Regions from separate parts of the Anaerotignum lactatifermentans genome, predicted to be linked through region 2. Evidence: riboswitches for the same ligand, from Rfam matches in the RefSeq annotation. Region 2 holds a riboswitch; each other region holds the start of a gene.

Region 1 (11,089 bases), on a different contig from region 2:
TGTATAACCAGTTTGCGGAATTATGTTTCCGTATATTTTTGCTGGCAACTATTTTCAATGGTTTTCAGACAGTGGCAGCATTGTTCATGCAGTCCATTGGCAGAGCAGTGAAATCTGCGGTCATTTCTTTGTCCAGACAGATCATCTTTTTGCTGCCGGCAGAATTTATTCTTAGCAGTATTCTTGGAATTTTAGGTGTGTTGTGGGCAGGACCTGTGGCTGATACCCTTGCCTTTATACTGGCAGTAGCGATTGTAGGCAGAGAATTGAAGATATTAGAGAAAGAGGTGTAACCATATGCAGTACAAGATTATTACCATCAGCAGAGAATTGGGAAGCGGAGGAAGGCTCATCGGAAAAAAGGTGGCGGATCAGTTAGGTTATCATTTTTATGACCGTGAAATTATTGACCAGACCGCAAAAATTTCCGGCTTTTCCAAGGAGCAGATACTCCATTCCGAAGAAAAAATCACAAATAGTTTTCTGTACAATGTTGCAATGGGAACAGGTTACGGATTAGGCGTTTTAAGTGGAAACGGCAAAGAATCCCTGCCATTAAATGCGCAGATTTATTTGGCACAGCGTCAGGCAATCCAAGCATTAGCCAAGAAGGGACCGTGCGTCATTGTTGGCAGATGTGCAGACTATATCCTGAAAGACGAACCGGGAGTACTCAGCTGCTTTGTCTATGCGGAATTGCAAAAGCGGGTCAACGGAGCAGTCAATGAATATGGTATGGACGCAGAAAATGCAGAAAAACAGATTTTGCAGACAGATAAATCAAGGGCTGTATACTACAATGCAGTAACTGACCAGAAATGGGGAGATTACAGCAATTATGACTTAATGATAAATAGTGAAAAAGTCGGCATCGATATGGCTGCCAAATTGATTGCGTTTCTGGCAATCGGCAGCAATCAGGATACATGATGACTAAGAAAATTTTGGAAAACAAGAAATCTGGTGAAGTAATTCAAATACGAAATGAATGAGAATCAAAAAATAATTGCAAATTTAGGGATTATGCATCATACTATTCGAAAATTTGCAGATGCAAAGTTTATGGAAATACAGAATGGATTGTCAGGCATGTATGTTTTTGTCCTATTGTATTTGGCAAAGCAGGAACAGGCGCACAAAAAAGTCTTTCAAAAAGATCTGGAACAGGAATTTCAAATTTCCAAAGCCACTGTGTCACGTATGCTTTCCAGAATGGAGAAAAAGAATCTCGTAAGAAGAAAGGGAAATGGGGAAGATGCTCGGTTTAAATGGATTATTATGACAGCGTATTCCAGAAAAATGATTCCTGACCTCAAAAAGGCAGAAGAACAGTTAGAGTGTACCGTTCTGGATGGGTTTTCTAAAAAAGACAAAGATGTACTGCTAAGCTGTATTGCAAAAATGGAGCATAATCTCTTGAAATCTAATAAATAAAGGAGTGTCACTATGCTGAAATCCTTATTGAAAAGCGTAAGGCAGTATAAAACTGCATCCTTGCTTACGCCCATACTGGTTGCAGCTGAAGTCGTTTTGGAATGCCTGCTGCCATTTATCATGGCAGAGTTAATCGACGAAATGACAGGAGCTTCCATGACGCCGATTATCAAATATGGCAGTGTACTGATCATCATGGCGATATTGTCATTGATTTTTGGGGTATTGTCCGGGAAGACGGCGGCGACAGCTTCCTGTGGGTTTGCAAGGAACTTAAGACAGGATATGTATTTTAGAATACAGGAATTTTCTTTTGCGGATATTGATCAGTTTTCGACATCCTCTCTTGTCACAAGGATGACGACGGACGTAACGAATATACAAAATGCCTACCAAATGAGTATACGAATTGCGGTCAGAACACCTTTGATGCTGATCTTTTCGATTATCATGAGCATGAACATCAATGTCCGCATGGCAGTGATTTTTGTAATCATGTTTCCTATTCTTGGGGCAGTATTGCTGGGAATTTCCATGTATGTATATCCAATATTCAAACGAATTTTTAAGAAATATGACGCAATGAACAATTCTGTGCAGGAAAATATTGCCGGAATCCGTGTTGTCAAATCCTTTGTGCGTGAGGATTATGAAAAAAGAAAATTTGAGCATGCTTCCGAAGAAGTGCGGAAGGACTTTACTAGAGCAGAAAAAATTCTGGCTCTGAACAATCCTTTCATGATGTTTTGTATTTATATTGCCATGCTTCTGGTCAGCTATTTTGGGGCAAATATTATCATAAATACGGTTTCTGTAGACTTAACAACAGGTGAGTTATCCTCTCTCATCAGTTATGGCATCCAGATTCTGGCGTCCATGATGATGCTGTCTATGGTATTTGTTATGACTTCCATGGCGACAGAATCAGCAAACCGTGTTGTGGAAGTGATTGAACATGAAAGCGTTCTGGATAAAAATCCTGAAGGCATCCAAGAAGTGAAAGATGGCAGCATATCTTTCCAGAATGTAAATTTCAAATATTCAGAAAAAAGCGAAAAGAATGCCTTAAGCGATATTAATATTGATATCAAAGCCGGGGAAACTGTAGGTATCATCGGCGGAACCGGCTCCGGGAAGACGACACTCATCCAGCTTATCTCAAGGCTTTACGATGTAACAGAAGGGGCTGTTCTGGTTGGCGGAAAAGACGTAAGATCCTATGATCTTACAGCGCTGAGAAATGAAGTGGCAGTGGTCCTTCAGAAGAATGTCCTCTTTTCTGGAACCATCAAAGAAAATCTGAAATGGGGAAATGCAGAGGCATCTGACGAAGAATTGGTTCGTGTATGCAAACTGGCGCAGGCAGACAGCTTTATCCAGCGTTTCCCGGATAAATATGATACTTATATTGAGCAGGGCGGAACCAATGTTTCCGGGGGACAGAAACAGCGTTTGTGCATCGCAAGAGCACTTTTGAAGAAGCCAAAGATTTTGATTCTGGACGATTCCACATCGGCAGTGGATACCAAAACCGATGCTCTGATTCGCAATGCCATGTACAAAGAAATACCGGAAACAACGAAAATCATCATTGCACAGCGTGTATCATCGGTACAGGATGCGGATAAAATTCTGGTGATGGAAGGCGGTAGGATTGCAGAACAGGGAACTCATGAAGAACTGTTGCGTCTGAATGGTATTTATCGTGAAGTATATGATTCACAGACAAGGAACAGGGGGATGAATGATATGCGTGAAATAGAAAAACATGCCGGACGCGGAAATACATTTTTCAGACTAACGGTCTATTTAATGAAACATTATAAACTGGAACTCATTGTGGTAATGGTTTGCATTGTCATCAGCTCCTGTGCGTCTGTTGTTGCGACGGTGTTCCTGCAAAGGCTTATTGATGAATGTATCACACCAGGGATTACGTTGGGAATGGGGGCTGTGTGGTCACAGCTTGTTTCCATCCTTACAACCATGGCAGTGGTTTCCATTTTAGGTGTCATTGCGGCGTTTGCCTACACACGTATTATGGCAATCGTCACGCAGGGAACACTGAAGCATATGCGTAATGATATGTTTTCAAATATGCAGACACTGCCGATCCAATATTTTGATACAAATTCCTACGGGGATATTATGAGTACCTATACCAACGACACAGATGCCATCAGACAGCTGATCGGGCAGAGTATGCCCATGCTTTTGCAGTCTTTTCTGACGGTATTGGCTATGTTTGTCATGATGCTTTGTTACAGCATTTGGCTGACACTTGCAGTATGTGTATTCCTTGTGTTTATGCTCTTTATGACACAGAAAGTAGGGGGCGCAAGTTCTCGTTTCATGATGGCACAGCAGGAATCTTTGGCAAAAGAAGAAGGCTTTGTGGAGGAAATGCTCAATGGGCAGAAGGTCATACAGGTGTTTTGCCACGAAGAAGAAAGCAAGAGCGATTTTGTAAAAATCAATGATCAGCTTTTTTCCGACAGTGAAAAGGCATTTCAATTTGGGAATATCTTGATGCCAATTCTGAACAACGTAGGGAATCTGATGTACGTGTCTTTGGCAATCATTGGCGGTTTGCTTCTGCATTTTCAGGTAGGTAATCTGTCTTTGGCTGGCATCGGAACTATATCTGTTGGTATCATTATTTCCTTTTTGGGTATGGCAAGACAGCTTTCTCAAACAATCGGACAGGCAGCCATGCAGGTTTCTCTCATTGCCATGGGGCTTGCCGGCGCAAAACGTGTTTTTCAGTTAATGGATGAAAAATTGGAAACAGACCAAGGCTATGTGACATTGGTCAAAGGGAAAAAAGACGAAAAGGGAAAAATTACAGAAACAGACGAAATGACAGGCACATGGTTCTGGAAGCAGCCTGACAAGGAAAGTGGTCAGGTAATCTATCGGGAATTGACCGGCGATATCCGTCTGGAGCATGTGGACTTTGGGTATGAACCCAGAAAGCTTGTTCTTCGAAATATATCCCTGTTTGCCAAACCGGGTCAAAAGATTGCTTTCGTTGGTGCAACCGGTGTCGGAAAAACAACCATCACCAACTTGATCAATCGCTTTTATGACATAGCAGATGGGAAAATCTATTATGACGGCATTGATATTTCGAAAATCCGCAAGCCTGATCTGCGGAAGTCCCTGGGTATTGTATTGCAGGATGTAAACTTGTTTACCGGAACCGTGATGGATAATATTCGATATGGTAAATTAGATGCTACCGACGAAGAATGTATTGCGGCTGCAAAACTTGCAAATGCAGATGATTTTATCAGACGATTGTCGCAGGGCTACCAGACAGTCCTGACAGGGAATGGTTCCAGTCTTTCTCAAGGACAGCGGCAGTTAATTTCCATTGCTCGTGCCGCAGTGGCAGACCTGCCTGTCATGATTCTTGACGAAGCCACATCTTCCATTGATACACGTACTGAGGCATTGGTACAGGATGGTATGGATAATCTGATGAAAGGAAGAACTGTTTTTGTCATTGCCCATCGGTTATCAACCATTCGGAACAGCCAAGCCATTATGGTACTGGACCACGGCAGAATCATTGAACGCGGCAGTCACGAGGAATTGATTGCACAGAAAGGCACTTATTATCAATTGTACACAGGAGCATTTGAACTGGAGTGATATGCATTTTAGATGATTCTATGAAAAGAAAAACAACTTTAGCAGCGAGATGATATTTCGCTGCTTTTTTCTTTGTTGAGACATGAGCAGTATCATAAATTTCGAAAGAAATTCTTACAAAACGAGGGCTTTCCTATTCTTTATTCCTTTCTATGATATGATAAACATATAGATGTATTTTTCAAGATACATTAAAAGAGGCATTGTTTGGATGATTGGGAAAGAGGGATGACTATGAAAAAGTTTGATTGCAGTATTGGGAAAAAACTGGCAGTTCCGCTTCTTTGCTTTGCGTTTCTTTTGCCAGCAGGTGAGTGCGCATTGGGGGCAGAACCGCTCAAATGGACAGAAAACAAGGCTGATGTACGTATTTATCAAACAGAATTATCAGATTTTTATGAAATTTCTTTTTTGAATTTAGATTCAAATTGCGAGGAGAGCACTTATGAAAGAGATGTAAAAAATGGTATCCGTCTGCTGATGATTAACGGCGGATTTGTACCGGAACCAGAAACCGTGCTGCAAGATGGTGTTGTGTATGCCCCTTTGGAAAAAATCGCAGAACCTCTGGGCATTACCTATGATCTGACCGATGAGTCTGGAAATTATCTGACATTGAAAAAAGGGGACAACACCCTTGTTTTTCCAAGATATAATGAAAGTACCGTGCTGCTGAATGGTCATGAAATGGCTGCATCTTATTACCTGTGTGATTACGATTATTTGTATGTTCCACTGCGCTTTGTTGCGGAGACCTTTGGTGGAAAGGTACAGTATGTGGATGACTACGAAAAAACTTATTGTCATGAAGATAATTCGGAATCCCCCAATTGGGTAAAAGTCAGTGTCATTGCCATTGAAATGCCGAACGGAACAAAGCCCCAATATGTTTCCAAAAATGGTCTGGAAAAAATCACTGATGTTTCTGTTCAGTATCAGAAGGATTTGATTGCTGCAAAAGAAGAAACAAATCAGGAAATTGAGCAGAAGTTTTACTATGATGCTTCGGCAGTGACCTATACCGGGAAAAAACTTGCCAGATTTTATGTATATGAGTTAAAAGGGTTCGAAAATTTCCCAATCTATTTCAATGAATATACAGGAGAAATTTATAGCGAATCAGCGGGTCTGGCATTTGCAGGCTTGCATAAAGGATTCATCAATATTGGTTTTATGCTTTCATAATGGAGGAAGCGAGGGAAGAACAATGAAAAGAAGCCTCGTTTTTCTGGCGACTGCCTGTGCTTTATGTGTGGCATGGGTGCTTTGCAAAGGAATGCAGGCTGATACCCGAACCGTTGAAATAGAGGGAGAAGCCATTCCATATATTTGCCAGAATGAAAAAGTGTATGTTTATCTAAAAGATTTGCTGGACTCTGGATTTTTTGTGGATGCTGCAGAAAGTCGTACACTGGAAACCAGATCGGGCATGGTATCAGAAATCGTTTTGTGGCAGGAGGATATTTATCCAAATGAAGATAAAAAAAGGCGATATCCCACATGTGCAGGATGGATGGAAATATGAAACATATATCAATGGTCTGCAGATTGGCACTTATGCCTGCCAGGGAGAATTGCTTGTTGATGCGGAAGAGTTGATTGGACAGCCTGTTTCATTCAAAGAAGATGCATCCATATCGGAAAAAACTGTTTTATATGACCAGAATGGAAATGAGGAGGTTTTACCTGAGAATCTGGAACAGATTACAAAAACAAATAGAAATTCTGTCCATGGCAATCCAGAAGCACCAAATCGTTTTTCTTTTGAAAACTGTTCCCAGTATCTGATGCGGGCAGAGAAAAATACAGCGCATAAGCTAGGGATAGACGTGCTGCAGAAAGGGGATATTCTGAAAACAAAGAAGGGCTCTTTCCCTTTGGAAGAAGTGAAAGCGGGAGAATGTGCAGGGGTTTCCATTCTGACCATTCAGGAAGAGTATACGGAACTTTCTGCTGTTCTGAAGGAGTTAGGCATTTCCTATTCTTTCAACAATGGAAAGCTGGAATTACGAGGAAAAGGAAATGGGAAAACCATCAACCAGAAAAGTACCGATGCCATGGGCACCATTCCCCAATATCCATATCGTATGTTTGCCATGACATTGGAACTTTCTAATGGAGATAAGTTGGACTGTTTATACGATGGTGAGAAGCTTTTTGTCGCAAACAATGATTTGGAACAGACCGATATTTGGAAAGAATACGGATATGTTTATGAAAATGGCAATTGGACTTCATTGAAATAAAGGTGTTGTTGTTAAAAAAGAACAGATTCTCTGTCACATCTTGTCTATATAAAATTTACAAGAATCTTGTCACGAAACAGAAGAAAATAAAATGTTTTCGACAAAAAAACAATAATCTTTGTGAAAAACACAAATTTCTAAAGATTTCCATTTGACACACAAAATAAAGTATGCTAGTATCAACTCGTGGATTATATGACTGACGGAATCGTGGATCTAACCACATGGAGTATAATCGTTACCACAAGCCGACCGTCTGGGCAGGAAAAGCCCGGGCGTGCGGCTTTTTCTATTTCAAAAAATTGGATAGAAAGAGGTGATGATATGCAGCAAGGCAGAATCCATTCCATTGAGTCCATGGGACTTGTGGATGGACCTGGAATCCGTACCGTTCTTTTTCTGCAGGGGTGCCATTTGCGGTGCCGCTACTGCCATAACCCTGATACATGGCAGCTCTCCGGCGGAAAAGAAATGGATGTAGGTCAAATTATGAAGATGCTGAAACGTTATCGTCCCTATTACGGCAATACAGGTGGTGTCACCTGTTCCGGTGGGGAACCTTTGTTGCAGGCGGATTTTGTAACGGAATTGTTCAAAGCCTGTAAAGCCGAGCATATTTCTACCTGTCTGGATACGGCAGGTTATGGAAATGGTTCTTATGATGCATTGCTGGATTACACAGATCTGGTGATCTTTGATATCAAGCATGTGATATCGGAGAAATACCACAAACTGACGGGAGGCGATTTTTCCATTGCGAAAACGTTCTTGGAAACGGTCATTGCAAAGAATGTTCCGCTTTGGATCAGGCATGTAGTAGTGCCCGGTTTGACTGATGAGGAAGCGCATATTCGGCAATTGGGGGAAATGATTCAGACAATTCCTAATGTACAGAAAGTGGAACTGTTGCCTTACCATACCATGGGCGTGGGAAAATACCATGCTTTAGGCATTCCATATTCTCTGGAAGGCGTTCCGCCTATGGAACAGAAAAAAATACAGTATCTTCAAAATTTGCTGACGGAAATGATTGCATAACATGTGGTTAGAAAGGATGACGCAGAAATGAATACAATGGCTTGGCAGGGTTTTCAGACAGGAAAATGGACAAAAGAAATTGATGTCAGAAACTTTATTCAGAAAAACTATACCCTTTACGAAGGTGATGACACTTTCCTGGAAGGGGTTACAGATAGAACACAGAAAGTATGGGATAAATGCCATGAACTGATTTTGGAAGAAATGAAAAAAGGCATTCTGGATGTGGAAACCAATATCGTATCCGGTATTGACAATTTTGCACCGGGATATATTGACAAGGAAAATGAGGTAATTGTGGGCTTGCAGACAGATGCGCCCCTGAAACGGATTGTCAATCTTTATGGCGGCATGAAAATGGCAAAAAGTGCCTTGGAACAGTACGGCTATGAATTGAATCCCCAGCTGGAAAAAGATTTCCATGCTTATCGGAAAACTCATAACGAAGGCGTATTCGACGCATATCCAAAGAGAACAAAAGTAGCAAGACACGTAGGTCTTTTAACAGGTCTGCCTGACGCTTATGGTCGTGGTCGTGTCATTGGGGATTACAGAAGAGTTGCCCTCTATGGTGTGGATTTCCTCATTGGCGAAAAAGAAAAGGAACAGGACAAGTTTGATGGTCCTATGACAGATGAAAGAATCCGTTTGCGAGAAGAAATCAGCATGCAGATTCAAGCGCTGAAAGAAATGAAATCCATGGCAATGAAATATGGTGTGGATATCAGCGAACCTGCGAAAAATGCCAAAGAAGCCGTTCAGTTTTTGTATATGGCATATCTGGCAGGGGTAAAAGAAAACAATGGTGCCGCTATTTCCTTGGGACGTACATCCACATTCCTGGATATTTACATCGAAAGAGATTTGCAAAACGGTGTTATCACAGAAAAAGAAGCGCAGGAACTCATTGATCAGTTCATCATTAAATTAAGACTGGTGCGGCACCTGAGAACACCGGAATATAACGAACTTTTCGGCGGCGATCCCACTTGGGTGACAGAAGCCATTGGCGGTGTCAGCATCAATGGCAGACCTTTGGTTACAAAAAATTCCTTCCGTTATCTGCATACCCTGACCAATCTGGGAACAGCACCGGAACCCAATATGACAGTACTGTGGAGCAGAGATCTGCCGGAAGAATTCAAGAAATACTGCGCAAAAATGAGCATTCAGACAGATTCTATTCAGTATGAAAACGATGATGTCATGCGTCCTCTTTACGGCGATGATTATGCCATCTCCTGCTGTGTATCCGCTATGCGTGTGGGCAAACAGATGCAGTTCTTCGGCGCAAGAGCAAATCTGGCAAAATCTCTGCTGATGGCGTTAAACGCAGGCGTGGACGAATTGCAGAAAGTGCCTGTAGTTCCCGGAATCAAACCATTGAAAAACGAAGTTTTAGATTTTGATGAAGTTTGGGATCGTTACAAAAAGGTGCTGGACTATGTTGCAGAACTTTATGTGGATACCATCAATATCATCCACTACATGCACGATAAATACGCGTATGAAGCAAGCCAGATGGCGCTTCATGACGGCAATGTGGAACGACTGACCGCCTTTGGTATGGCTGGCATTTCTGTTGTGGCAGACTCTCTTTCTGCCATCAAGTTTGCCAAAGTAACTCCTGTCCGTGATGAAAATGGTGTGACTGTAGATTTTAACGTGGAAGGGGATTTCCCGAAATACGGCAATGACGACGACCGTGTGGATGAACTGGCAGTGGAAGTGGCAACCTATTTCTCCAATGCATTGAAGAAGCATCCCATCTACCGCAATGCAAAACATACACTGTCTGCTTTGACCATCACAAGCAATGTCATGTATGGCAAAAAAACAGGTACAACACCTGATGGTAGAAAACATGGGGAACCTTTGGCTCCCGGTGCAAACCCCATGCATGGCAGGGACGAAAATGGTGCATTGGCTTCTTTGAATTCTGTTGCAAAAATTCCTTATAGAAATGTATGTCAGGATGGTGTTTCCAATACATTCTCCATTGTTCCTGATGCATTGGGAAAAGATGAAGCGCAGCGTATTGAAAATCTGATTCACATTTTGGATGGTTATTTCTATCAGGGTGCGCATCACTTGAATGTCAATGTCATGAATAGAGAAATCCTTTTGGATGCCATGGAACACCCCGAAAAATATCCTACACTGACCATTCGTGTTTCTGGTTATGCCGTAAACTTCAATCGTTTGTCCAAAGATCAGCAGAGAGAAGTTATCATGCGTACATTCCACGAGGCGGTATAATTAGGAAGAAATAGAATTTGTTTACGACAAAAAGCCAAACGCTTTTAAGAAGGGTTTGGCTTTTTTGTATAAATGTTTGTGCAAGGGTGTGAAAATATTGTAAAAAAATCTTACATTAATTTACATTTATAGAAATAAGTGGTAGTATATAGCGATGCTGAACAAGAGGTGCTTCTGCTATGCTCAAAGATGTCTGAAATACATCAGATAAAGATATGCATTTGGTATCGGCAACGGATTTTGGTCAAAAGTTTATGATTCATAACAAATATAGGATTACATTTTTAGGTAAGAATAGAAAAGAAAATAAACGAACTGAAAAAGAAAAATCAATCCTTTTGTGAATCATTCAACCGTTGCTGGCAAAGGTCAATACATGTTTTTAACCAATGGCAGCTTGTTTCCTCTCTGGCAACTGCACCACCAAGGACCAGGTAATCACTAAAATAGGGTTC
Region 2 (11,089 bases):
CAGGGGTTCCATGTAAACCTTGTCTGCAATGGTTGTGTCTGTCATGATGGTAGCGGGGTTGGAGTTTACCAGCACAACTTCATAGCCTTCTTCTTTCAGGGCAAGGCAAGCCTGTGTGCCTGCATAGTCAAATTCGGCAGCCTGTCCGATCACGATGGGGCCGGAGCCGATAATCAGAATTTTTTTGAGGTCAGTTCTCTTTGGCATATTGTAATTCCTCCTTAAGAATTATATATATAAAATTTCCTAGTTACCTGAATTTATTATAATATGGTTGTTTTCCGGCTGTCCAGATTTTCTTCCCATACAGGAATCCCTTTGTACATGGTCAGTTTACATCTGCCGGATACTTCCCAGCCGGTGAAGAGTGTGCTTTTGCCCATGGAGCAGAACTCCGCAGGGTCAATGGTGTATGTTTCGTTCAGATCGTACACAGTCAGGTTGGCAGGCATGCCAACAGCAAGAGGTGTGCCGATGCCGAAACGTTTGGACGGATTTGTGTGCATCAGATCAATGAGCATATTTAAGGTAAGAACTCCTTTTTTCACCAGATTGGTGTACAAAATGGGGAAGGCTGTTTCCAGTCCTACGATACCCATCATGCTCTTTTCCAGACCTTTGCTTTTTTCCTCAGCGGAATGGGGCGCATGGTCGGTGGCAATCATGTCGATGGTGCCGTCCAGAATGCCTGCGATGAGGGCATCCTGATCTGCTTTGCTGCGCAGAGGGGGATTCATTTTGAATCTGCCGTCCTCCTGCAAGTCCATATCAGTCAGTACCAGATAATGAGGACCTGTTTCGCAGGAAACGGGAAGCCCTTCTTTTTTCGCCTGACGGATCAGTTCCACGCCTTCTTTGGTGGAGATGTGGCAGACGTGATAGTCACATCCTGTTTCTCTTACCAAAGCAATGTCGCGCTCGATCTGCTTCCATTCACTTTCGGAGCAGATACCTTTGTGTCCGTGCTGCGCACAATATTCGCCTGCATGAATATAGCCGCCATTGAGCAGTTCATTGACTTCGCAGTGTGCGGCTACCATTTTGTCAAGTTGTTTGATTTTTTTCATCGCCTGGCGCATCATTTCGTCACTTTGTACACCTCGTCCATCATCGGAAAAGGCACAAACATGAGGTGCCAGTGCATCAAAATCCGCAAGAGCTTCGCCTTTTTCACCATAAGTGATGGCACCATAAGGCAGGACTTCAATCAAAGCGGTTTTTTCGATGGCTTCCAGCTGAGGTGCCAGTGTTTCGGCACAATCGGGCACTGGATTCAGGTTTGGCATTGCACAAATGGTGGTGTAACCGCCGTGTGCTGCCGCCTGTGTACCGGTACGGATGGTCTCTTTATAAAAAAATCCCGGTTCTCTCAGATGCGTATGAACATCAATGAAACCGGGAAAGATAGCGAAACCTTCCAAATCGAAAACAATGCTGCCTTTTGTGGGTGCGGCGGAAGAAATATCGGTAATGATACCATTGTTGACAAATACGTTGGATTTTACAAATTCGCCCTGCATAAATACGTTTGCATTGGATAAAATGTAGTTCAATGTATTTCTCTCCTTTCTTCTGTCTGCATGGTTGTTATATATTTCTTTACAAATTGTCAGTAGTATATCATAGGGATTTGGCTCTGTCAAGCATTTCTTTTGGGGAAAATTCTTTCCCCTTCATTGACAGGAAATTGGAAAATGTGTTAGACTGAACTTGTCAAATAAAGCGGTTTTCTGTAACTGACGGATTGGTGGGAAACCACAGGGGAGCAGAAAATCGGAATTTTTTCTAAGCAGTGCAGTACTGCCTGGCGGATATTTTTATGAATGCCGGGCTTAACAGAATTTCTTCGGTCTGTTTCTTCTGCATGATGGTGGTCGGCGGTGTTTTTGATGAATGGAAATATCGCTTTTTTGCTGTCAATGAGGAGAAAAGAAGGAAAGCGTGCTGCTTTTTGTCGACCGTCTGGGCAGTCCTGTTTCCGCCAAGGAATCAGACTGTCCTTTTTTGCGTCTGCAAAAGGAATTTGTATTATTTTTGAGGAGGTTTATCCATGAAAAAAATCGGTATTGTAATGGGCAGCGACAGTGATCTTCCTGTATTGGAAAAGGCAATGACAACACTGGACAAATTTGGTGTGCCTTATGAAGTGCATGTATATTCCGCACATAGAACACCTGTAGAAGCAAAAGAGTTTGCACAGCAGGCAAGAGCAAACGGCTTTGGTGCCATCATCGCGGCAGCAGGCAAGGCAGCTCATCTGGCAGGCGCCATTGCAGCCAACACAACACTGCCTGTCATCGGCATTCCTGTAAAATCCTCTACACTGGACGGTCTGGATGCACTGCTTTCTACCGTACAGATGCCCGGCGGCATTCCCGTTGCAACTGTAGCCATTGACGGCGCAGAAAATGCGGCTCTGCTGGCAATTCAGGTACTGGGTGCATCTGACGCGGAACTGGCAGCAAAACTGGATGCAGCCAGAGCAGAAGCAGCAGCAAAAGTACTGGAAAAGAACAAAGCAGTGGAAGCAAAATACAACCACTGATACCATACATACGAAATAAACACAGATACAAAAGAACCCCTGTCAGAAAAGACAGGCGGAACAAGGAGCTGGAAAAATGAATAAGATCCATGAAGAATGCGGCGTTTTTGGTGTATATGCCAAGGAGAAAACATCCGTTGCATCTACGGCATATTACGGTTTGTTTGCCCTGCAGCATCGGGGACAGGAAAGCTGTGGGATTGTAGTCAACGACGAGGGCGTGTTCACATATCATAAGGACGGCGGTCTGGTCAATGATGTGTTTACCCCAGCGGTGATGGAGCATCTGGGGGAAGGGAGCATGGCAGTGGGTCATGTGCGCTATGGCACAACCGGCGGCGGTGGCAGAATCAATGCCCAGCCCATCGTTGTGAACCATGTGAAAGGCGCAATGGCTCTGGCACATAACGGCAATCTGGTCAATTCCTTTGAACTGCGGCGGGAACTGGAGCTGGAAGGTTCCATATTCCACACCACCAGTGATACAGAAGTCATTTCCTACATCATCACCAAGGAACGGCTGAAAGCACCTTCCATTGAGGAGGCGGTCAATCAGGCAATGTATCGCATCAAGGGGGCTTACTCTCTGGTGGTCATGTCTGCAACCAAGATGATTGCGGCAAGAGATCCCCATGGATTCCATCCTCTCTGCTATGGTGTCACAAAAGAAGGGACTTACGTCATTGCTTCGGAAACATGCGCGCTGGATGCAGTCAGCGCAGCCTTTGTGCGGGATGTGGAACCCGGTGAAATCGTGGTCTTTGACGGCGATGAAATCCGTACCATTTCCGACCATATGGGTGAAGCAGAGAAGCATTTGTGTATTTTTGAACATATTTATTTTTCCAGACCCGATTCCAGAATCGACGGCGTCAGCGTACATCGTGCCAGAGTAACGGCAGGTGCCTGTCTTGCCATGGAACATCCCGTACAGGCGGATGTTGTCATTGGTGTGCCGGATTCCGGTATCGACGCAGCCATTGGATATGCCAGACAGTCCGGCATTCCATATGGCATGGGATTTATCAAGAATAAATATATCGGTCGTACCTTTATCGCGCCGGGACAAAAGGCGAGAGAGGATAAAGTAAAGATCAAGCTGAATGTAATATCAGAAACCATCAGGGGAAAACGTGTGGTTATGGTGGACGACTCCATTGTCAGAGGCACCACCTCTGCAAGAATCGTCAAACTGCTGCGGGAAGCAGGGGCAAAAGAAGTCCATGTCCGTTCTTCCGCACCGCCGTTTTTATTCCCTTGTTATTACGGAACAGACGTGGATTCCCAGGAAAACCTCATTGCGGTGAATCATACCATGGATGAGATTCGGGATATCATCGGTGCGGACAGCATCGGCTATCTGAATCTGGACCATCTGGGCATGCTCATGGGTACTCCCAAGGGCTGCGGATATTGTGCCGCCTGCTTTGATGGGAATTATCCCACAGAAGTTCCCACAGAAACGTGCAAGAACAGATTTGAAGGCAAGCTGAGCGAAAGGAGCAACAATCATGAAAAGTCAAAGTGAAAGCTATAAAGCTGCAGGTGTGGATATTACCGCTGGGTATCAGGCAGTGGAACTGATGAAAAAACACATTGCAAGAACCGTAACAGCAGGTGCAATGTCCGATATCGGCGGTTTTGGCGGTCTGTTTGAAATGGATCTGACAGGCATCACAAAACCCGTACTGGTAAGCGGTACTGACGGTGTTGGCACAAAACTGAAACTGGCGTTTTTGATGGACAAACATGACACAGTAGGTATCGACTGTGTAGCTATGTGTGTCAACGACATCATTTGCTGCGGCGCAAAACCTCTGTTCTTCCTGGACTATATTGCCGTAGGCAAAAACTTCCCTGAAAAAGTAGCAGCCATTGTTTCCGGCGTAGCAGAAGGCTGCGTACAGTCCGGCGCTGCTCTCATCGGCGGTGAAACAGCAGAAATGCCTGGTTTCTACCCCGAAGACGAATACGATCTGGCTGGTTTTGCAGTAGGCGTTGTTGACAAAGATAAAATCCTGGACAACAAAACCATGGAAGCTGGCGACGTTGTCATCGCACTGCCTTCCAGCGGCGTACACTCCAACGGTTTCTCTCTGGTTCGCCGTGTATTTGATGTGGAAAACGCAGACATCAAAACACCTCTGGCAGAACTGGGCGGTAAATCCCTGGGTGAAACACTGCTGGCACCTACAAAAATCTATGTAAAACCCATGCTGGCACTGTTCGAAGAAGTAAAAGTAAAAGCAGTTTCTCATATCACAGGCGGCGGCTTCTATGAAAACATTCCCAGAAGCATCCCCAAGGGCTTCGGTGCGAAAATTGACAAGAGCGCACTGCGTATTCCTCCCATCTTCAAACTGTTGGCAGAAAAAGGCAACATTCCCGAACGTGACATGTTCAACACATTCAACATGGGTGTTGGCATGAGCGTTGTGGTTGCCAAAGCAGACGCTGAAAAAGCACTGGAAATCCTGAAAGCAAACGGTGAAGACGCTTACATCATGGGCGAAATCATTCCTTCCGAGGAGGGCGTGGTGATATGCTGAAAACAAAAATCGCAGTTTTTGTTTCCGGCGGCGGCACCAATTTGCAGGCATTGATTGACGCCCAGAAAAGCGGCATCCTGCAAAGCGGCGAAATCGCCTTGGTACTTGCCAGCAACCATAAGGCTTATGCCCTGACAAGAGCGGCAGAAAACAACATTCCTTCCGTTGTGGTTGTCAGAAAGGAATTCGATTCCCAGCTGGCTTATGAAGAAAAGGTCAAAGAAGTCCTGAAAGAATATGGCATTGAACTCATCGTTCTGGCAGGCTTCATGTCCATTCTCAGTGAAAACTTTACTTCCGCTTTCCCTAAGCGGATTATCAATATCCACCCCTCTTTGATCCCTTCTTTCTGCGGAAAAGGGTATTATGGTCTGAAAGTCCACGAAGCGGCTTTGGCTTATGGGGTGAAGGTAACAGGGGCAACGGTGCATTATGTCAATGAAATCCCCGACGGCGGCGAAATTCTCATGCAGAAAGCCGTTGAGGTCAAAGACGGAGATACACCGGAAGTGCTCCAGCGCCGTGTCATGGAGGAAGCGGAATGGATTCTGCTGCCCCGTGCCACAGAGCAGGTTTCCAAAGAATTGCAGAAAGGAAGATAATTTTCATGGATATTTACAGAAAAGATTCTATGGCTACACTGGTGAAAGATAACGCTTATGTGGGCAGAGGCATTGTCATCGGCAAAACAGCAGATGCCAAAAAAGCGGTAGTGGCTTACTTCATCATGGGCCGCAGCGAAAACAGCCGTAACCGTGTGTTCATCGAAAAAGGCGATGAAGTCATCATCGAACCCTTCGATGTTTCCAAAGTAGAAGACCCTTCCCTGATCATTTATTCTCCCATCAAAAAATGGGAAAACAAACTGATTGTCACAAACGGCGACCAGACAGACACCGTTTATGACTTCATCAAAGACGGCAAAACATTCGAAGAAGCTCTGGAAACAAGAGAATTTGAACCTGACGCACCCAACTTTACCCCCAGAATCAGCGGTATGCTCACATTCGGGGAAAAAGATTTCGCATACAAAATGAGTATCCTGAAAAGCGCAGACGCAGAAGGCAGCGCATGCAACCGCTACACCTTCTCCTATGCTGCAACAGCAGGTCTGGGTCACTTCATCCATACTTACGCTTGCGACGGCAACCCCCTGCCTACATTCCAGGGTGAACCCGAACGTGTGGCAATCCCCGATGACATCGACACCTTCCTGAATGAAATCTGGGAAAACCTGAATGAACAGAACAAAATCTCCATTTATGTTCGCTACATTGACCTGGAAACAGGCGCTGTGGAAAACAGAATGATCAACAAAAACAAATAAATCAAAAGAGGAGTACAGGATGCACGAAAACAAGGAAATTTATATTTCACCTTTTTCTACCCGTTATGCCAGCAAGGAAATGCAGGAAGTATTTTCTGAACAGTTCAAATTCCGCACATGGCGCAGACTTTGGATCGCATTGGCACGGGCGGAAAAAGCATTGGGTTTGGATATTACAGAGGAACAGATTGCACAGATGGAGGCGTTCAAAGACGACGTCAATTACGAAGTGGCGGAAGAAAGAGAACGAATCGTTCGCCATGACGTTATGAGCCATGTTTATGCTTTTGGGAAACAGTGTCCCGCGGCGGAACCCATCATCCATCTGGGCGCAACCAGCTGCTATGTAGGGGATAATACAGACATTATCATTCTGCGGAAGGCTTCCGAAATCATTTTGAAGAAAGCGGCGCAGGTGCTGAAAAACCTGTCTGATTTCGCTATGGAATATAAGGACATGCCTTGCCTTGCGTATACCCATTTGCAGCCTGCACAGCTGACCACCGTGGGCAAACGTGCGGCACTGTGGATGTATGAACTTTCTCAGGATGTGCTGGAACTGGAACATCGTCTGGACAAGCTGCTGCTTTTGGGTTCCAAAGGCACCACAGGCACACAGGCAAGCTTTATGGAGCTTTTTGACGGCGATGAGGAAAAAATCAAGAAAATGGAAACCATGATCGCTGACGAAATGGGATTCCCCGGCGTGGTTCCCGTTTCCGGTCAGACTTATTCCAGAAAAGTAGACGCTTATTTCCTCTCTGTTCTGTCCGGCTTTGCCCAGAGCGCATATAAATTCTCCAATGACATGCGTATTTTGCAGTCCTTTGAGGAAATGGAGGAGCCTTTTGAAAAGAATCAGATCGGTTCTTCCGCAATGCCTTACAAGCGCAATCCTATGCGCAGTGAGCGTATTTCCGCTCTGGCAAGATATGTCATTGTAGATTCTCTGAATCCGGCACTGACAGCAGGAACCCAGTGGTTTGAACGTACTCTGGATGACTCAGCAAATAAACGTGTTTCCATTGCGGAAGCGTTTCTGGCAGTAGATGCCATTTTAAATATCTATATCAACGTGACCGGCGGCATTGTGGTCTATGATAAGGTTGTAAACCGCCGTGTCATGGAAAAACTGCCTTTTATGGCAACAGAAAACATCCTGATGCAGTCTGTGAAAAAAGGCGGCAACAGACAGGAACTTCACGAACGTCTGCGCACCCATTCCCATGGGGCAGCAGCAAAAGTGAAACTGGAAGGCGGCGCAAACGACCTGATTCAGCGCATTGTGGACGATCCTGCATTCCCTCTGACAGAAGAGGAAATCTATGTGGAACTGGACCCCAAGCGTTATATCGGCAGATGCGCCTCTCAGGTGGAAGAACTGGTGTCTTACACCATCCAGCCCATTTTGCAGCGGTGGCATGACGGCGAAATCAAGGCAGAATTGAAGGTTTGAAATTTTAGGAGGAGAGAAGCGGTATGAAAGAATTTGAATTGAAATATGGTTGTAACCCCAACCAGAAACCGGCAAAAATCTTTATGGCGGACGGCAGTGATTTGCCCATTGAAATTCTCAACGGCAAACCGGGTTATATCAACTTTTTGGACGCGTTCAACAGCTGGCAGCTGGTGAAAGAACTGAAGGAAGCCCTGGGCATGCCTGCGGCAACCTCCTTTAAACATGTAAGCCCCACTTCCGCGGCAGTCGGCGTACCTATGAGCGCGGAACTGAAAAAAGCTTGCTTTGTAGACGATATTGAAGGTCTGGATGATTCTCCCATCGCGCTGGCTTACGCAAGAGCAAGAGGTACAGACAGAATGTGCTCCTTTGGTGACTGGGTTGCCCTCAGCGATGTTTGTGACGAAGTAACCGCTCGTCTGCTGAAAAGAGAAGTTTCTGACGGTATCATCGCTCCCGGTTACACACCCGAAGCATTGGAAATCCTGAAAAGCAAACGCAAAGGCAGCTACAACATCGTAAAAATCGACCCGAACTATGTGCCTGAAAAACAGGAAAGAAAACAGGTTTACGGCATCACATTTGAACAGGGCAGAAATGATTTCAAAATCGACGAAGAACTGCTGAACAACATCGTGACAGAAAACAAAGAACTGCCTGATGCAGCAAAACGCGACCTGATCATCGCCCTGATCACACTGAAATATACACAGTCCAACTCTGTATGCTTTGCAAAAGACGGCCAGGCAATCGGCGTTGGCGCAGGTCAGCAGTCCAGAATCCACTGCACCAGACTGGCTGGCAGCAAAGCGGACGTATGGCATCTGCGTCAGCATGAAAAAGTGCTGAACCTGCCTTTCCTGCCTACCGTTGGCAGACCTGACAGAGATAACACCATCGATGTTTATATCTCTGACGACTATGAAGACGTTCTGGCAGAAGGAACATGGCAGAAATTCTTCTCCGAAAAACCCGAACCTCTTACAAAAGAAGAAAAGAGAGCATATCTGGATTCCATCAAAGGTGTGGCTCTGGGCAGTGACGCTTTCTTCCCCTTCGGTGACAACATCGAACGTGCGGCGAAGAGCGGCGTAACTTATATTGCGGAACCCGGCGGTTCCATCCGTGACGACAATGTCATCGAAACCTGCAACAAATTCGGCATGGTTATGGCATTTACCGGCATGAGACTGTTCCATCACTAAGAGAGAAAACGGGAGGAATCAATCTATGAAAGTTATGGTTGTAGGCGGCGGTGGCAGAGAACATACCATCGTGAAAAAGATCAAGGAAAACAAAGATGTGACAGAACTGTACGCACTGCCCGGCAACGGCGGTATCGCACAGGATGCAGTCTGTGTGGATATCGGCGCAAAGGACATTGACGGCATTGTGGCATTCGCAAAGGAAAAAACCATTGATTTCGCAGTGGTAGCTCCTGATGATCCTTTGGTACTGGGCGCAGTTGACGCACTGGAAGCCATCGGCGTGCCTTGCTTCGGTCCCAACAAAAACGCAGCGATTTTGGAAGGCAGCAAAGTGTTCTCTAAAAATCTCATGAAGAAATACAACATCCCCACAGCGGCTTACGAAGTTTTTGACAACGCCGAAGACGCTCTGGCTTATCTGGAAACAGCACCCATTCCCACTGTTATCAAAGCAGACGGTTTGGCGCTGGGCAAAGGCGTTATCATCGCTGAAACAAGAGAACAGGCAAAAGCCGGCGTAAAAACCATCATGGAAGATAAAGTATTTGGTGCCAGCGGTGACCACATCGTTGTGGAAGAATTCCTGACAGGTCCCGAAGTTTCCGTTCTGGCATTCACAGACGGCAAAACCATGATTCCCATGGTTTCTTCCATGGATCACAAACGCGCGCTGGATGGTGATAAAGGTCTGAACACAGGCGGTATGGGTACAGTCGCTCCCAACCCTTACTATACAGAAGCTGTTGCGGAAGAATGTATGAAAACCATCTTCCTGCCTACTATGGAAGCGATGAACAAAGAAGGCAGAACATTCAAAGGCTGCCTGTACTTTGGTCTGATGCTGACACCCAACGGTCCCAAAGTAATCGAATACAACTGCCGTTTCGGCGACCCTGAAACACAGGTAGTTCTGCCTTTGCTGGAAAGCGACCTGCTGAGCATTATGCAGCATATCGCTAACGGCACACTGGCAGACGCTGAAGTAAAATTCAGCAATAAAGCGGCTTGCTGTGTTATCATGGCATCCGAAGGCTATCCCGGAAAATATGAAACCGGCTACGAAATCACATTGCCCGCAGATTCCAGCAGAATCTTCGTGGCTGGCGCGAAAATCAAAGACGGTAAACTGGTAACCGGCGGCGGTCGTGTGCTGGGTGTGACAGAAGTGGCTGACACTTTAGCAGAAGCTGTGGATAAAGCTTATGAAACGGTAAAAACCGTAAGTTTTGCAAACGCATATTATCGGAAAGATATTGGTAAAAAAGCCCTTGCGGCGGAGGTGTAACATCTATGGTTTATAGAATTTATGTGGAGAAAAAACAGGGTTTGCAGACAGAAGCAGACGGCTTAAGAGCCGATCTGGTGAACCTGCTGGGCATCAAAGGTCTGACAGGTCTGCGCCTTTTGAATCGTTACGACGTAGAACACATTGACAAAGAATTGTTTGAAAACTGCAAAACAACGGTATTTTCCGAACCTCAGCTGGATGATCTGCTGACAGAAATCCCTCAGGATGGCGCGAAAGTATTCGCAGTGGAATTTTTGCCCGGTCAGTTTGACCAGAGAGCAAACTCCGCAGCAGAATGTATCCAGATCATTTCCAAACAGGACAGACCTCTGGTAAAGAGCGCAAAAGTTTACCTGCTGTATGGTGATCTGAGCGACGCGGATGTGGAAGCTATCAAGAAATATGTTATCAACCCTGTGGAATCCAGAGAAGCTGCTCTGGCAGAAGCAGATACACTGGAAATGGTATATGAAATCCCCACTTCCGTGGCAACACTGGACGGTTTCTGCGAAATGGACGAAGCCGCACTGGCACAGTTTGTAGCGGATCAGGGTCTGGCAATGGATTTGGACGACATCAAAGTATGTCAGGCTTATTTCCAGAGTGAACACAGAGATCCTACCATCACAGAAATCAAAATGATTGATACATACTGGTCTGATCACTGCCGTCATACCACATTCCTGACAACCATCGACAGCGTGAAATTCGAA
Region 3 (11,089 bases), on a different contig from region 2:
CGGCTAAGCCGGTGGTCCTGATTTTTCCATCTTTCATTTTTTAACTGCGTACTTCTTGGGAGCGTTTCTCCAAAATCTCCGCAATTTTTGTTTCGTCCACATCCCATACCTTCTGGAAAGGCAGTGGCTCCCGCCGTTCCACCATGGGTTTTTCCAGCCACATAAGCCCCAGCCATTTGCCATGCTTGAAGGCACAGCGAGGAAATACTGCCGTTTCCACAAAACCAAGGCTAGTGTGAAGCACATAGCTGGCACGGTTGGTGGCTTCGATACAGCCATAGACCTTTTCCACATTCTGGAGGCGCAGAATATCCATCAACGCCCGGTAAAAGGCTTTGCCCAATCCTTTTTTCTGGAAAGCAGGCGCCAGATACACAGAAAGCTCTGCTCCCCACTGGGAAGCCGCCCGCACCATGAACTGATGGGCATAGGCATAACCGCCGATAACGCCATCTTCCTCATAGACCAGATAAGGATATTTCTCCAGAATCTCCTCAATTCTGCCGGCAAATTCCACTTCTGTAGGCACCACATATTCAAAGGTAACATTGGTATGTTCGATATAAGGGGCATAAATATCCAAAATCGCTTTGGTATCTGCCGCCGTTGCCATTCTGATTTTTCCCATAGATTATCCTTTCAGAACCTGTTTATTTTTCATGATATAATCCGCCCCGGACACAATGGTAAAGAATACTGCCAGACCCACCAGAATATTTTCGATCATGGGCATTGCCGCAAAAGGCAGATGCAGCAGAACCAGAATAATCATAATCATCTGTGTGGTTGTCTTGATCTTGCCCCACCAGCTTGCCGCCATGACAATATTGGCTTCCATGGCAAGGGTACGGAACCCGGTAATGGCAAATTCTCTTGCCAGAATCACGATAACCACCCATGCAGGCAGGTCTTCCATTGCCACCATGGATACCAGCGCGGACATCACCAGCAGTTTATCCGCCAGAGGGTCCATAAATTTCCCAAAGTTACTTACCAGATTATACTTTCTTGCAATATGTCCGTCCAAAAAGTCCGTCAGGGATGCCACAATGAAAATCGCTGTTGCAATATAACGATTCATAGGCTCATCCATGAGGAACAGCACCAACAGGAATACGGGAATGAGAATCACCCGCATGGTTGTCAGCTTATTCGGTAAATTCATCTGCATAAACGACATCTCCCATCAAATCATAGTCCCCGGCTTCTTTGATTTTCACGGAAACGAAGTCCCCGGAATAGGCTTCTTCCTCTGCATGAAAAAATACCATGCCATCAATATCCGGCGCATCCCAACGGGTACGACCGCAGTATACATTTTCTTCCGGCAGTTTGCCTTCCACCAATACTTCCAGTGTCTTGCCCACTTCCTGCTGACACAGGGAAGCGGCAATGTTTTTCTGGATGTCCATGATGATTCTCTGACGTTCTTCTTTCACTTCATCATCAATCTGGTTTTCCATTTTTGCTGCAGGGGTGCCTTCTTCCTGAGAGTAGCAGAATACACCCAGACGGTCAAAGCGCATTTCTTCCACAAATTTCTGCAAATCCGCGAATTCTTCCTCCGTTTCTCCAGGGAAGCCCACAATCAGTGTGGTACGGATGGCAATATCCGGCATCGCATCACGAAGTTTCTTCACAGTCTGGCGAATGAGTTCCTGACTGCTCTTTCTGCCCATGCGTTTCAGCACGGTATCACATCCATGCTGGATAGGCATGTCGATATAATGACAGATTTTTTCATTTTTCGCCATAACGTCGATGGTTTCCTGTGTCAGTGTTTCGGGATAACAGTACAGCAGACGAATCCACTGGATCCCTTCCACTGCCGCCAGTTTTTCCAGCAGTTCATGAAGTTTCGGTTCACCGTAAAGATCTCTGCCGTAAATGGAAGTATCCTGTGCCACAATGACCAGTTCCTTTACACCCTGTTTTGCCAAAATTTCTGCTTCTTCCACCAGACTTTCCATGGTACGGCTTCTGTGTTTGCCGCGCATTTTGGGAATGACACAGTAAGTGCAGTGGTTGTCACAGCCTTCGGAAATTTTCAGATAAGCGAAATAAGGCGCTGTGGAAAGGACACGCAGTTTGCCGTTTTCGTTCTTCATGGGCTTGTTGATGTCTTCCAGACATTTGAAGGTATGTTCGCCTCCCAGAATTCTGTCAGCGGCATCTGCCACTTCTTCGTAAGCGGCAGTACCCAAGATAGCGTCTACTTCAGGAATCTCATCAAAAAATTCCGCTTCGTAACGCTGTCCCAAGCAGCCTGCCACAATCAGACCTTTGCACTTGCCTTCTGTTTTATATTTGGCCATTTCCAGAATGGTTTCAATGCTTTCTTCCAGCGCGTCCCGGATGAAACAGCAGGTATTGACCACAATGATGTCTGCCTCCGCTTCGTCCGCTACTGCCTGATATCCTCTCTCCTGCAACAAACCCAGCATGACTTCACTGTCTACGCGGTTTTTGTCACAGCCCAAAGAGGTAAATGCTACCGTTCCTTTCATTGGTTTCCTCCTTAAACATCGATTCTCATAAAGGAAGCGGAACAACAGCAAATTCCTCTTAAGAAAACATTGTTTTTTCTTTATTTTCTTAAGAGGAATTGCGATGGCTTTCTTCAGAAGAAAACATACAAAATACAATCTTAGCAAAAATAAGAAAGCCGGAACCCTCTGCATGATAAGGTTTTCAGCTTTCTTTGTTTTCTTATGAAGATGCCCTTAAACTCTGCTCCGCTTCTTTGTCTATCCTATGAGTATACTATACTTTTTGCAAAAAATCTATGTTTTCCGCTGAATTTGTGTATTTTTCCAGCAAAGACAACATTTTCATAAAAAAGAATATCATCCACGTTTTTACACGTCAATGATATTCCCATTTTTACAGTCCGTTTTGCAGTTTTGCTGCTGTGATACAGTTTTTCATGAGCATGGCAACAGTCATGAGTCCTACGCCGCCGGGCACAGGAGAAACTGCGCCAGCCACTTCGCAAACGTCGTCAAAATCTACGTCGCCGCAAAGCTTGCCGTTTTCATTGCGATTCATGCCAACGTCAATGACAACAGCCCCTTCTTTCACCATATCTTTGGTGACAGTATGAAGCTTGCCCACTGCGCTCACCAGAATATCCGCTTCTTTGCAGATACCTTTCAAATCTTTTGTTTTGGAATGGCAGATGGTAACCGTGCCGTTTTTCTGCAAAAGCAGCATAGCGGTGGGTTTGCCTACGTTATGGCTCCGTCCAATGACAACACAGCGTTTGCCTTCGATGGTATGACCGCTGCGTTCGATCAGTTCCAGCACACCAGCAGGGGTGCAGGGCAAAAATCCCTTCTGACCTGTGTGCAGCAAGCCCACATTCAAAGGATGGAAACAGTCCACGTCTTTTTTGGGGTCTACAGCCAGAATCACTTTTTCCTCATCAATCTGAGGAGGCAAAGGCAGCTGTACCAATACTCCATGGACGCTATTGTCCATATTCAGCTGTTCCACCAGTGCCAGCAGGTCTTTTTCTTCTGTATCTTCCGGCAGTTCATAAGAACGGGAGAGGATACCCACTTTTTCACAAGCCTTTTTCTTATTATTCACATATACCATGGAAGCGGGATCGTTGCCCACCAAAACCACAGCAAGGCAGGGGGTAATCCCCTGCCGCTGTAACTTTTGTGCTTCCAAGGCAGCTTCTTCTTTGATCTGATCGGAAATCGCTTTTCCGTCGATGCGTTGTGCCTTCATAGCATAACTCCTTTATAGTTTGATTAATTAGAACAGACCAACAATGTTGCCGTCAGCGTCAATGTCGATGTTCAGTGCCGCAGGTTTTTTAGGCAGACCGGGCATTGTCATAACATCGCCCAGCAGTGCAACGATAAAGCCTGCACCAGCAGAAATGCGGATTTCTTTTACAGTTACTTCAAAGCCTTCGGGGCGACCCAGTACCTTGGGATCGTCAGACAGGGAGTACTGTGTTTTTGCGATACATACAGGGAAATGTTCAAAGCCCAGTTTTTCGATCTGTGCCAGTGTTTTCTTTGCTGCTGCTGTGAAGCTTACATGACCTGCGCCATAGATTTCCTTACATACTTTATTGATCTTTTCTTCGATGGACAGATTATCTTCGTACAGTACATGGAAATTACTTTCTTTTGTTTCCAGTGTTTCCAGAACTTTTTCAGCCAGTGCTTTACCACCTTCGCCGCCGTCAGCCCATACTTTTGCTACTGCGAATGTTGCGCCCATTTTTTCGCAGCGTTCTTTCACATAAGCCACTTCCGCGTCTGTATCCGCTACAAAGTGGTTCAGTGTAACCACAACAGGTACGCCGTATTTCTGGATATTTTCAATGTGTTTTTCCAGGTTTACAAAACCTTTTGCCAGTGCGTCCAGATTTTCGTTGCTCAAATCTGCTTTGGGAACGCCGCCATTATATTTCAATGCACGAACAGTTGCAACCAGTACAACTGCGTCAGGTTTCAGACCAGCTTTTCTGCATTTGATATCGAAGAATTTTTCTGCACCCAGGTCAGCGCCGAAGCCTGCTTCTGTTACCACATAGTCAGCCAGTTTCATAGCAAATTTTGTTGCGCGCACACTGTTGCAGCCGTGAGCGATGTTTGCGAAGGGACCGCCGTGGATGAAAGCGGGTGTGTGTTCCAATGTCTGTACCAGGTTGGGCTGCAGCGCATCTTTCAGCAGTACAGTCATGGCGCCGTCTGCGCCAATCTGTTTTGCTGTAACAGGTTCATCGTCATAAGTATAGCCAACGATGATTTTGCCCAGCATTTCTTTCAGGTCATGCAGGTCGTTTGCCAGACAGAAGATTGCCATGATTTCAGAAGCAACGGTGATCTGGAAGCTGTCTTCTCTGGGAACGCCGTTTACTTTGCCGCCCAGACCGGAAATCACATGACGAAGCTGTCTGTCATTCAGGTCCACAACTCTTTTCCAAGCGATTTTTCTGGGGTCGATGTTCAGTTCATTGCCCTGCTGGATATGGTTGTCCACCATGGAAGCCAACAGGTTGTTTGCTGTTGTGATGGCGTGCAGGTCACCTGTAAAATGCAGGTTGATGTCTTCCATAGGCACTACCTGTGCATAGCCGCCGCCGGCTGCGCCGCCTTTCACACCCATGCAGGGACCCAGAGAGGGTTCTCTCAGGCATGTCAGGGCGTTTTTGCCCATTTTCTGCAGGGCCTGTGTCAGACCGATGGTAACGGTTGTTTTGCCTTCCCCAGCAGGTGTAGGGTTTACAGCTGTTACCAGAATCAGTTTTGCGTCGGGTCTGTCTTTGATCTGATTATAATATTTATCACTTACTTTGGCTTTATACTTGCCATAACATTCCACATATTCTTCGGGGATGCCAGCTTTCGCCGCAATGGCGGTAATGGGTTCCATGGTGCATTCCTGTGCAATCTGCAAATCTGTTTTCATCTTCAAAAACTCCTCTCTCCGATTCCAATATGTCCTTGCGCTTGCCTGTCCTACTTTGAAAAAAAGCCGACAGTCCAAGCGTAATCGCCCAGACGGTCGGCATCAATTCTGTCATACTCCATGTGGTTACTCCACTTCCGTCAGTCATATGACTCTACCAAAATGGTACTATATGAGACGAAATTTGTCAATGTGCAACCTGTATGAAATCCATATTCTTTTATGCGTTTTCCTCTGTGGGGGACTGCATTTCCTCCCACTGCGCTCTGGTGATGAGGACTTTTCTTGGTTTGCTGCCTTCTTCGGGTCCAACCAGTCCCCTTCTTTCCAGTTCGTCCATGAGTCTTGCCGCACGGTTATAACCAATGCGGAACTGACGCTGAAGCATGGAAACAGAAGCCTTTTCTTTTTCCAGAATCAAATCCACTGCCTGTTCAAAAAACTCGTCTGTTTCCTCACTGGGACCGCTGGCAGTTTTTGCCACTGCTGTAATCTGATCCACCATTTCCTGTGTATATCCAGGGCGGCTGCTTTTCCGCAGGAAGTCCACAATCTGTTCCACTTCTTTATCCGTTACAAAAGCCCCCTGAATACGAGAAGGTTTTGCCTGACCGGAAGGATAGAACAGCATGTCCCCCTTGCCCAGCAGTTTTTCCGCGCCGACCATATCCAAAATGGTACGGGAGTCTATGCCGGAGGAAACGGCAAATGCCAGACGGGAAGGAATATTGGCTTTGATAACACCAGTGATAACGTCTACGGAAGGACGCTGTGTGGCAATAATCAAATGCATCCCTGCCGCACGTGCCATCTGTGCCAGACGGCAGATGGAATCCTCTACTTCGCCGGGTGCTGCCATCATCAAGTCTGCCAATTCATCGATGATGATAACAATCTGTGGCATTTTTGCTTCCGGTTCGCCTTTTTCTTCCTTCATGGCATTGAAGCCTTTGATGTCACGGACACCGCATGCCGCAAAGTCATTGTATCTTTCCAGCATTTCTCTCACTGCCCAGTTCAGTGCCGCCGACGCTTTTTTCGGGTCGGTAACAACGGGAATGAGCAAATGAGGAATACCGTTATATACACTCAGTTCTACCACTTTCGGGTCAACCAAAAGGAGTTTGACTTCTTTCGGGTCTGCCTTATACAAAATACTTGTAATCAGTGTATTGATGCAGACACTCTTACCACTGCCTGTTGCGCCGGCAATGAGCAAGTGAGGCATTTTCGCAATGTCTGTGACAATGGGATTGCCTGTAATGTCTTCCCCTAAAGCAAAAGCCAATTTGGAGGGATGTTTGCGGAAAGCATCACTTTCCAGCACTGTCCGCAGATATACGGACTTGGTTTCTTTATTTGGCACTTCAATGCCTACTGCCGCTTTACCGGGAATAGGCGCTTCAATACGAATGCCGCTGGCAGCCAGATTCAGGGCAATGTCGTCTGCCAGATTGACAATCTTGCTGACCTTGACCCCCTGACTGGGAGAAACTTCATATCGTGTAACAGTGGGACCTGCGCTGACATTGATGACGCGGGCTTCTACGCCGAAACTTTTCAGTGTCATTTCCAGTTTTCTGCCGTTTTTCTGCTGTTCCAGAATACCTGAACCACTGCTATTGCCGGGGTCACGTCCTAACAGGCTGATAGGCGGGAACACATAAGGCTTTTCTGCCGGTTCCGCAGGGGCAGCTGCTGGCTGCTGTGCTGTTTCTTTCTGGGCTTCCGGTTTTGCAGGCTCTGCCGCAGGTACGTCTGTTGGCATTTCTTCTGCCACAGGCTGTACTTCTTCCACTGGCATTTCTTCTTCTGCCATAGGTTCTTCCACTTCCAGCATGTCCATTTCTTGAGATGCTGTTTCTTCTGCATCTTCCAAATCCGCGAAATGGAAGTCTGTTTTTTCTTCTGCTGCCCGCATGGCTTCCGCCGCAAGGGCTGCCGCTTGAGATTCCATATCCCATGCTTCTTCGGGCGTTTCTCCTGCCATATTTTCTGCGGTATTATCTTCGCCGAAGATTTTTTCGTATACAGCTTCTTCCTCTGTCATTTCCACAGGTTCCTGTTTTTTGGCAACTTCTTTCAGTGGTTCTACCACCTTAAAGCGTTCCGTGGATTGAGGCGGCATCTGTGTGCCCTGCTCCAGCTCATCCACCTGCAATTTCCCGCCAAATACCACATTGAAGTCCCGTTTTGGTTCTTCCATGGGCATTTCGTTTTCTTTGACAAAGTCATAAATAGGTTCCCGTTTTTTCACGCTGTAATCCTGCTTTTTCTGACGGAAAACCGTTTCTTTGACTTCGGGATGCTCTGTGGCTTCCACTTCATGAAGCTCAATGTTGAAATCTTCTTTATTCATCACACGGCGACGCTTTGCTTCCTGTTTTTCCAGTCGTGCCGCTTCCATTTTTTCTTCCTGACGGATGCGGTCAGCCTTATTTTTGATTTTTTCATTGCGCACCTGTCTTCTGACTTTCTGATGGTCTGCCAGTGTCCCCATAGCACCAAAGAAAGAACGTCCTGTTGCCAGAATAATGGAAATCACCAGCATCGCCAGTAGAACAATGACGCTGCCCAATGCATCCAGCAGTCCAAACAGACCGCCGCCAAAGAGTCCGCCAATCAAACCGCCGTTGGTCAAAGAACCGCTGTCAAATAGCTCCATGGCTTTTTTCGCAAATCCAAGATCACCGGAAACATTCAGAGGATGGAACAGATACGCCGCTGATGCCACAGTCAGCAGGAATAATGCGCCGCCAAAGGCACGCACCAAAGGCCATTTCCGTTCTTCTGACATAAGCATCCAGATGCAGTAAATGATGACCAACACCGGCAGCAATACGCCGCTGATGCCTAACAGCCCTTGAAAAAGTCCCCCGATTACCTGACCAACAACCCCCATTTTACTGGTGATCTGGCTGATGAACACCACCGCCGAGATGACGATGATAACGATCAGTATCACTTCGTCTAAGATACTGTCACCAAAACGTTCTCTGCTTTCCGGCATACGGGTAGTTTCCCGCTTGGGTGCAGATTTTGTATTTTTTGTCGTATTCGCTTTTTTTGCAGTTGTTTTCGCGGCAGTTGTTTTTGTGCTTTTGCTGCCCGTTTTCTTCACCGCAGGGGATTTCGTCGTCTTTCGCCCCGTGCTGCTCCCTTTTGCTGCCAAAGCTTTTCACCTCTGTTCTCAAGAAATCACTAATAAAATATTATACAATAAAAATAATCTGCTGGCAAACGAAAACCACTGATTTCATGCAAAAAAACTGACCCGCTTTCTGTCGTAAAAATCAGATACAGGTCAGTTTTTGATGTTCTTTGTTGGCGGGAATGCTCAGTCCATTTTCACCACTTCAATATCCGCTTCTTCCAGAATCTTTCTGGACAGTTCATCGGGATATTCCCCTTTGTGCACAACGCGTTTGATACCAGCATTGATGAGCATTTTCGCACAAATGACGCAGGGCTGCAATGTGATATAAATGGTCGCGCCTTCTGTGGAAATACCCAGTTTTGCCGCCTGAATGATAGCATTCTGCTCCGCGTGGAGGGCACGACAAAGTTCATGGCGTTCGCCGGAGGGAATGCCTAGACGCTGACGTTCGCAGCCGCCCATTTCCGTGCAGTGCTTCAGTCCTGCAGGAGCGCCGTTATACCCTGTTGTAATGATACGGTTATCCTTGACAATGACTGCCCCTACCTGTCTGCGCAGGCATGTGGCTCTGGTCTTAACAATCTCCGCAATCTCCATAAAATATTCGTCCCAACTTGCTCTCACAATCGTTTCTCCCTTCCGTTTCTCTCGCAAAAATCCTACCACAAAGATAGCATATACACCTATCATTGTCAAACGAAATCCCCTCTGTTGTACTGAAAAAAGGAAGGATTTTCCAACAAAGGAGGGCTGGCTATGGAAAATATCAAAACATGGGCAAACACCCATTCATGGGTAAAAATTGCAGTCTATCTACTGACATTTCTTTTTCCCGCTCTGGCTTTTGCCCAATTCTATCTGCCCTCGCAGTCACCCATAAATCCATATCCCTTGATGTGGATTGGTTTTTACAGCTGTCTGTTCTTTTGCTGGGCATATAAGGGCTTTTTGCTCAAAGTTCCTTCTGTTCTGGCAAACCTGTTTTTCATGGGATTTCTGATTTTCGGTTCGCTTATGGGCGGACTTCATGGGATACTGCTTTTTGTGCGTTGTCTTTGCGTCCCTGTATTACCTTTATTTTTCTTATTTTAAAAAGCATTGGTAAAGCAGATTTCCCTTAAGACAGACATTGTTGTTCTTTTCTTTAATTTCTCAAGAGAAATTGCAGCGGATGTCTTCAGAAGAAAATATATCAGATAAATCTCAACAAAAATAAAAACGCTGGAATCAAAAGATTCCAGCGTTTTTTGTTTTCTTATGAAGCAGCCCATATAACCGAAGCTTTTGTTTTAAAAATATTCCAGATCAGATGATCAGGTTCATTTTCTTTGCTTCGAATTCCAGTTCTTCGCGGAACTGAGGCGCAGCCAGGGAAATGATCATTTTTGCTCTCTGGCTAGCTGTCTGACCTTTCAGACGAACGATACCGTTTTCTGTTACCAGGAAGTCCACTTCGTTTCTAGGTGTTGTAACGATGGAACCAGGTGTCAAAATAGGTTTGATTTTGGAGATGGTGCCGCCTTTTGTGGTGGAAAGCATTGCGATGAAGCCTTTGCCGCCTTTAGACATGTTTGCACCTCTTACGAAGTCCAGCTGACCGCCGGAACCGCTGTAATGTTTGGTACCGATGGATTCGGAGCAAACCTGACCAAACAGGTCAACTTCGATACAAGAGTTAACGGATACGAAGTTATCATGCTGTGCAATCACAGCAGGGTTGTTGATATAGCTTACAGGATACATTTCGAAAGCCGGGTTGTCATCCATGAAGTCGTACATTTTCTTGGAACCCCAAGCCAGAGTTGCAACAGTTTTGCCAACGTGGATAGGTTTTTTCATGTTGGTTACTGCGCCGCATTCCAGCAGGTCAACCATACTGTCTGTGAACATTTCTGTGTGCAGACCCAAATCTTTTTTGTCTTTCAGCAGAACACCAACAGCGTTGGGGATACCGCCAATACCCAGCTGCAGAGTTGCGCCGTCACAAACTTCGTCAGCGATCATCTGACCGATTTTCTTATCATCATCGGACAGAGGAGGGTTGTTCAGAACCAGCAGAGGTCTGGAGGATTCGCACAGAGCGGTTACCTGAGAGATATGAATCAGGCAGTCACCCATAACACGAGGCATCTGATCGTTTACATCCAGCAGGATGATGTCAGCTTTTTCACGCATTGCTACAACTTCTGCGCCAGCCATAGGGCAGCTGAAGTAACCATGCTTGTCCATAGGAGAAACTTCTGCGTAGAAAACATTCAGTCTGGGCTGAACATCTCTCCAGTAACCGGGGATAGTGCTGTAGTTACAAGGAATATAAGTATGGATACCTTCCTGGATGCCTTTTCTGCCAGGAGCGCCTGTGAACCAGGATACATATTCATACTTGCCTTTCAGTTCGGGTTTCATGAAGGGACCGCCTTTTACGGACAGTGTTGCGTGGTGTACAACACCTGTCAGTTCGCCTCTCATTGCTCTTGCTGCAACCGCTTCACAAAT

What was found. Region 2 has a riboswitch for ZMP and ZTP ahead of purE (5-(carboxyamino)imidazole ribonucleotide mutase). Riboswitches for the same ligand answer to the same signal wherever they lie in the genome.
Region 1: linked by a shared signal. The riboswitch ahead of pflA (pyruvate formate-lyase-activating protein) and the one ahead of purE (5-(carboxyamino)imidazole ribonucleotide mutase) in region 2 are both predicted to bind ZMP and ZTP.
Region 3: linked by a shared signal. The riboswitch ahead of INF29_RS07335 (formate--tetrahydrofolate ligase) and the one ahead of purE (5-(carboxyamino)imidazole ribonucleotide mutase) in region 2 are both predicted to bind ZMP and ZTP.

Annotation. Positions count from the first base shown of each region.
Region 1 covers NZ_JADCKK010000012.1:13,668-24,756, forward strand. Annotated here, with positions in the region: gene INF29_RS14690 (MATE family efflux transporter) at 1-293, shown strand, start outside; gene INF29_RS04680 (cytidylate kinase-like family protein) at 298-930, shown strand; gene INF29_RS04685 (MarR family winged helix-turn-helix transcriptional regulator) at 1,063-1,434, shown strand; gene INF29_RS14505 (ABC transporter ATP-binding protein) at 1,447-5,091, shown strand; gene INF29_RS04700 (stalk domain-containing protein) at 5,326-6,276, shown strand; gene INF29_RS04705 (hypothetical protein) at 6,299-6,616, shown strand; gene INF29_RS04710 (hypothetical protein) at 6,564-7,337, shown strand; ZMP/ZTP riboswitch at 7,523-7,606, shown strand; gene pflA (pyruvate formate-lyase-activating protein) at 7,662-8,375, shown strand; gene pflB (formate C-acetyltransferase) at 8,403-10,634, shown strand; gene INF29_RS04725 (PadR family transcriptional regulator) at 10,964-11,089, opposite strand, start outside.
Region 2 covers NZ_JADCKK010000005.1:39,419-50,507, reverse strand. Annotated here, with positions in the region: gene carB (carbamoyl-phosphate synthase large subunit) at 1-207, opposite strand, end outside; gene INF29_RS02350 (dihydroorotase) at 264-1,553, opposite strand; ZMP/ZTP riboswitch at 1,723-1,816, shown strand; gene purE (5-(carboxyamino)imidazole ribonucleotide mutase) at 2,051-2,545, shown strand; gene purF (amidophosphoribosyltransferase) at 2,622-4,073, shown strand; gene purM (phosphoribosylformylglycinamidine cyclo-ligase) at 4,057-5,094, shown strand; gene purN (phosphoribosylglycinamide formyltransferase) at 5,088-5,696, shown strand; gene INF29_RS02325 (IMP cyclohydrolase) at 5,702-6,421, shown strand; gene purB (adenylosuccinate lyase) at 6,441-7,877, shown strand; gene INF29_RS02315 (phosphoribosylaminoimidazolecarboxamide formyltransferase) at 7,901-9,085, shown strand; gene purD (phosphoribosylamine--glycine ligase) at 9,111-10,373, shown strand; gene INF29_RS02305 (phosphoribosylformylglycinamidine synthase) at 10,379-11,089, shown strand, end outside.
Region 3 covers NZ_JADCKK010000022.1:143-11,231, forward strand. Annotated here, with positions in the region: gene INF29_RS07315 (GNAT family N-acetyltransferase) at 41-628, opposite strand; gene pgsA (CDP-diacylglycerol--glycerol-3-phosphate 3-phosphatidyltransferase) at 632-1,165, opposite strand; gene rimO (30S ribosomal protein S12 methylthiotransferase RimO) at 1,149-2,507, opposite strand; gene folD (bifunctional methylenetetrahydrofolate dehydrogenase/methenyltetrahydrofolate cyclohydrolase FolD) at 2,884-3,738, opposite strand; gene INF29_RS07335 (formate--tetrahydrofolate ligase) at 3,766-5,436, opposite strand; ZMP/ZTP riboswitch at 5,516-5,594, opposite strand; gene INF29_RS07340 (FtsK/SpoIIIE family DNA translocase) at 5,657-8,608, opposite strand; gene INF29_RS07345 (deoxycytidylate deaminase) at 8,774-9,283, opposite strand; gene INF29_RS07350 (hypothetical protein) at 9,350-9,685, shown strand; gene INF29_RS07355 (acetyl-CoA hydrolase/transferase family protein) at 9,899-11,089, opposite strand, start outside.